2 regions of the Microbispora sp. NPDC049125 genome follow, and region 1 is predicted to be linked to the other one. Evidence: riboswitches for the same ligand, from Rfam matches in the RefSeq annotation. Region 1 holds a riboswitch; the other holds the start of a gene.
The links. Region 1 has a riboswitch for cobalamin ahead of AB0B72_RS20860 (cobyric acid synthase). Riboswitches for the same ligand answer to the same signal wherever they lie in the genome.
Positions count from the first base shown of each region.

Region 2: it holds a riboswitch for cobalamin, as region 1 does, so the genes downstream of both, AB0B72_RS14265 (ribonucleoside-diphosphate reductase subunit alpha) here and AB0B72_RS20860 (cobyric acid synthase) in region 1, are expected to answer to the same signal.

Region 1 is NZ_JBEZDW010000017.1:27,707-30,157, forward strand. Features, by position in the region: gene AB0B72_RS20855 (helix-turn-helix domain-containing protein) at 41-940, opposite strand; cobalamin riboswitch at 1,226-1,348, shown strand; gene AB0B72_RS20860 (cobyric acid synthase) at 1,460-2,451, shown strand, end outside.
Region 2 is NZ_JBEZDW010000010.1:25,418-27,868, forward strand. Features, by position in the region: gene AB0B72_RS14265 (ribonucleoside-diphosphate reductase subunit alpha) at 1-951, opposite strand, end outside; cobalamin riboswitch at 1,085-1,298, opposite strand; gene AB0B72_RS14270 (Bug family tripartite tricarboxylate transporter substrate binding protein) at 1,352-2,404, opposite strand.

The DNA of each region.
Region 1 (2,451 bases):
ATTGCGTCCCTTTCGTGCGCACCCCGTTCCGAAGCGTTCCTCAGCGCCGGTGACCGCGCCGGAACTCGCTGGGAGAGGCGCCGTACTCGCGCCGGAAGGCCGCGGCGAACTGCCCCGGGCTGCGGTAACCGCAGGCGACCGCGATCTGCAGCACCGTCTGCGAGGTGTCGCGCAGCAGGTCGGCGGCGTGCCGCAGCCGCAGGCGGGTCAGGTAGCGGTACGGGGTGAAGCCGGTGGACTTCGAGAAGACGCGCAGCAGGTGATACTTGCTGAGGTTCGCCTGCGCGGCGAGGTCGTCAAGGCTGACCTCCTCGTGGAGGTGTTCCCGCATGTACGAGGTGACCTGGCGCAGGGCTCGCACGCTCAGCACGGAGGAGCCGGGGGCCGGGCCGGCCGGGGCGGGCCGCCCGCCCGCGCGGTGCAGCAGGTGCACCGCCAGCGTCTGGGCGATCGAGTCGGCGTAAAGCGCGGAGGCCCCCTCCCGCAGCGCGCAGCCGATCGCACGCCCCGCGGCCGTGACCAGGGGGTCTTCGAGGTCGAGCATGTCGGGCAGCGGCCGGTCCGGGCGCAGGCCGTCCTCGTGGAGGATCCGGCTCGTGGCCTCGATCACTTCGGCGCTGATGTGCAGGTGCAGCGACTCCAGCGGCTGGGACGAAACGGCCTGCCAGCGCAGCACGCTGACGTTGCCCGGAGCGGTCACCCCGGCCGACCCGGGGTGGTAGCTCGCCCGGCGCCAGGACCGGCCCTTGCGGCTCTCGATGAGATAGGTGCCGCTCGTCACGAGGACGACGAGCAGGTCCGGAGAAGGCGCCGTGCTGAACTCCTCGGCCCGGGGCGGGTCGGCGTAGGTCCGCGCGAGGACGGTGCGCCAGCCTAGGTCGTCGCTGGACAGCAGGCGCTGGGCGGGCAGGGCGTGCTCGGCCAGGCGGCTGCGCTCCAAGGCGTCAGACTGCCGGTCGTGCAGCCGGCCCTGCGAAGGCCGAGCTCTTTCCACTGGACTACCGGTTAACCATCCCGAAACCCCCCATTTGGTCGACTCTATAGCATCTTCCCAGTTCACAAGGGTGATCTCCGCGCCGTCCAGGCTGCTCGCCGCCCGACTGGCGAAGCAGGCGTCGGTCACCAAACTGGGACAAGTCAGTTACTAAGCAGGCATCCGGACAGATCGGTCCTTGCGTCCACGATGGGCGCGGGGTGTATGTTTACGCCGCAAGCGACGGACGTGGAGGAAGCCGGTGTGAATCCGGCGCGGTCCCGCCACTGTCACCGGGGAGCGATCCTCACTCACGCCACTGCCCTCACGGGCGGGAAGGCTGAGGGGAGCGTCGATCCGGGAGCCAGGATACTCCGGCCGTCGGACCTTCGACCGGGGGCGCGGACCTCCAGGGAGGACACGCCATGGCCGTTTCCGGCATGCGCGCAGGCACCTCACCCGTGGTCCCGCGCCCCATACCCTGACGTGCCGCGCCGCGGCGGCGCGCTGCTCGTCGCGGGCACCACCTCCGACGCCGGCAAGAGCATCCTGACCGCCGGGCTGTGCCGGTGGCTGTCCCGCAGAGGCGTCCGGGTCGCGCCGTTCAAGGCGCAGAACATGGCGCTGAACTCGATGGTCACCGCCGACGGCGGCGAGATCGGGCGCGCCCAGGCGATGCAGGCGGCCGCGGCCCGGGTCGAGCCCGAGGCGGCGATGAACCCGGTGCTGCTCAAACCGGCCGGGGAGCGGCACTCGCACGTCGTGGTGCTCGGCCGGGCACACGCCGACGTGGACGCCATGTCCTACCGCGACCACAAGCTGCGCCTGCTCGACGTCGCGCTGGAGGCGCTGGACGGCCTGCGCCGCCGGTTCGACGTCGTCGTCTGCGAGGGCGCGGGCAGCCCGGCCGAGGTCAACCTGCGTGACCGCGACATCGCCAACATGGGCCTGGCCCGCGCCGCCGGCCTGCCGGTCCTGGTCGTGGGCGACATCGACCGCGGTGGCGTGCTCGCGCACTTCGCCGGCACGCTGGCCGTGCTCGACGCCGCCGACCAGCGGCACATCGCGGGCTTCGTCGTCAACAAGTTCCGCGGCGACCCGGCGCTCCTCCAGCCCGGTCTGGACTGGCTGCGCGGCGCGACCGGCCGGCCCTGCCTCGGCGTGCTGCCGTGGCGGTCCGGCCTGTGGCTGGACGTGGAGGACTCCCTCGACCTCGACAGCCGTCCCGGCCTGCTGACCCCGCCCGCCGGCCGTGACGTCCTGCGCGTCGCCCTCGTGCGGCTGCCGCGGATGTCCAACGTCACCGACGCCGACGCCCTCGCCTCCGAGCCGGGGGTGAGCGTGCGCCTGGCCACGACCGCCGCCGAGCTGGACGACGCGGACCTGGTCGTCGTGCCCGGCACCCGGGCGACCGTCTCCGACCTGGGATGGCTGCGCGAGCGCGGCATCGACGCGGCCCTGCGCCGCCGTGCCGCCGA
Region 2 (2,451 bases), on a different contig from region 1:
GTCGGGCACCCAGTTGGCCAGGTTGAGGTTGTGCGCGCGCCGGGCGTCCTCGCCGGTGTTGTCGCGCAGTTCGAGGAACTCCTCGATGTCGGCGTGCCAGGTCTCCAGGTAGACGCAGGCCGCGCCCTTGCGCCGGCCGCCCTGGTTCACCGCGGCCACCGAGGCGTCGAGGGTGCGCAGCCACGGGACGATGCCGTTGGACAGCCCGTTCGTGCCCCGGATGAGCGAGCCACGCGACCGGACCCGGGTCCAGGAGACCCCGATCCCCCCGGCGTACTTGGACAGCCGGGCCACCTGGGCGTACCGCTCGTAGATGCTCTCCAGCTCGTCGCGCGGCGAGTCGAGCAGGAAGCACGACGACAGCTGCGGCCGGCGGGCGCCGGAGTTGAACAGCGTCGGGGAGCTCGGCAGGTAGGCGAGGGCCGACATCAGCCGGTAGAGCTCGGCGGCCTCCTCCACCGACGACGACAGGCCGCACGCCACCCGGAGCAGGAAGTGCTGCGGCCGTTCGAGCACGCGGCGGGTGACGGGGTGGCGCAGCAGGTAGCGGTCGTAGACCGTGCGGAGCCCGAAGTACTCGAAGCGGTCGTCGGCTCCCTTCTCGGTCTGCGCGTCGACCAGTTCGTCGAGCGCCGCGGCGTTGGCCGCCACGAACGCCGCGACGCCGTCGCCGAGGAGCCCCGCCGCGTGGGTGGCCGCCACCGACTCGGCGAACGTGCGGACCCCCTGCCCGGCCGTCTCGTCCGCTATCAGGGCGCCCAGCAGCCGGGCGGCCGTCTTCGATTTCCCGGGGTCGGAGATGACCCCCGCCGCCGCCTCCTCGATCGCCTGCCACGCGTCGTGCGCGGCGCCGAGCGCGTGTGCCGGGGGCGCGCTCGTCGTTTCCGCGGTCGTCGTTTCCGCAGTCGTCGTGTCGGCGGTCGTCGTGTCGGCGGTCGTCGTCAGTGTCAACGTGCCCTCTTCCTCGCGAGCTCAGGTCCTGGCCGGAGCCGCGGGGAGGGCATGCGTCAGCGCACGCGCACGCCGGTGGACGTGCCGCGCCTGGCGGGCCCTCCCACGAGGCCCGGCATGGCCGCGCGGACATGGGTCCGCGCGCGTCACCGGCAGGTCTTCGGACTCGCGGGCGTCCGGCGCGGCCTCGGGGCCGGCCGGTCCTACTGGCCGTCGCTTCCCAGGCGCACGGCGCCCAGTGCTCAATGACGGCGGTCGTTCCCGCTCACCGCTGCGGGGCAGTCCCGGACTCGCACCGGGTTCCCTCTTGCCTCACCCGTAGGCGAACCAGCGACTCGATGATCCTACATGTAGTGGCGCCCGGCGCAACAACCCCTACAGGTTGTGTCTGCCGGTGGAGTCACCGCAATCCGAGATCGGCCAGCAGCCGGGTCGTACGGCGAGCCTCAGCGGCCAGCCACTGCCGGAAGTCGTCGCCCTCCAGATAGAGCGGGGTCCACCCGTTGCGGGCGCAGACCCGCTCCCAGAGGGGCGAGCCGCCGATGGCGCGGCAGAGGTCGAGTAACCGCTCCCGGCCTCCCGCGGCCTGCGCGAGGGGGGTGAGCAGGCCCCACCAGTTCGCGAACACCACCCCCACGCCGGACTCCAGGAGCGTGGGCGCGTCCACCCCCGGCAGGCGCTCGGGCGACGACACCACCAGGGGACGCAGCCGTCCCGCCCGGATGTGGGGGACGACGTCGCGCTGCCCGGCGAACCCGGCCGCGACCCGGCCGTCCAGCAGCGCGTCCACGGCCTGCGCCCCGTCCTCGAACGCCGCGTAGTCGATGAGGCGGGGGTCCGCCCCGAGGCCCACGGCGGTCAGGCCGAAGGCCTGGTGCTCGGGCCCGCCCACGGCCCCGCCCGCCACCTTCCGGCCGCCCGGGTCGCGCACGAGGTCCCGGGCGAACCGCTCGAACGTGCCGACGCCCGAGCCGGGCGCGGCGACCAGGACCTCCCACTCCCCCGCGAGCCTGACCAGCGGCGCCGTACGGGTCGCCGGGAGCGGGCCCCGGCCCATCGCCGCCTGGGCCAGCAGGGCGGGATCGGCGACCATCAGCTCGGCGCTCGGGGCGTCGGCCGGCCGTGAGCCGACGGCGGAACCGCCGCTCCGCCGGCGCTCGAACCCGCCGCCGGGATCGCGTCCGGCATCACGGCCAGGATCACGTCCGGGCTCGCCGTCGGTCTCGTCGGATTCCGGCTCGCCGCCGGATCCGCCGCCTCGCGACCGGCGGATCCGCACGGCCCGGGCCCACCTGCGGGCCTCGATGAGGGCCTTCAGCTCGCGGGCGACCACGTCGCCCCGTCCGGCCCCCGGCACGACCAGCGAAATCGCGCTCTGGTACGGCGGTGCCTGCGTCCCGCATCCCCCCGCGAGGGCCAAGACCCCCAGTGCGAGAACCGTACGGCGTCGCATGTCCGGCACCCTCCCCCCGAAGAGCCCCTTATGCGCACAGACTATGG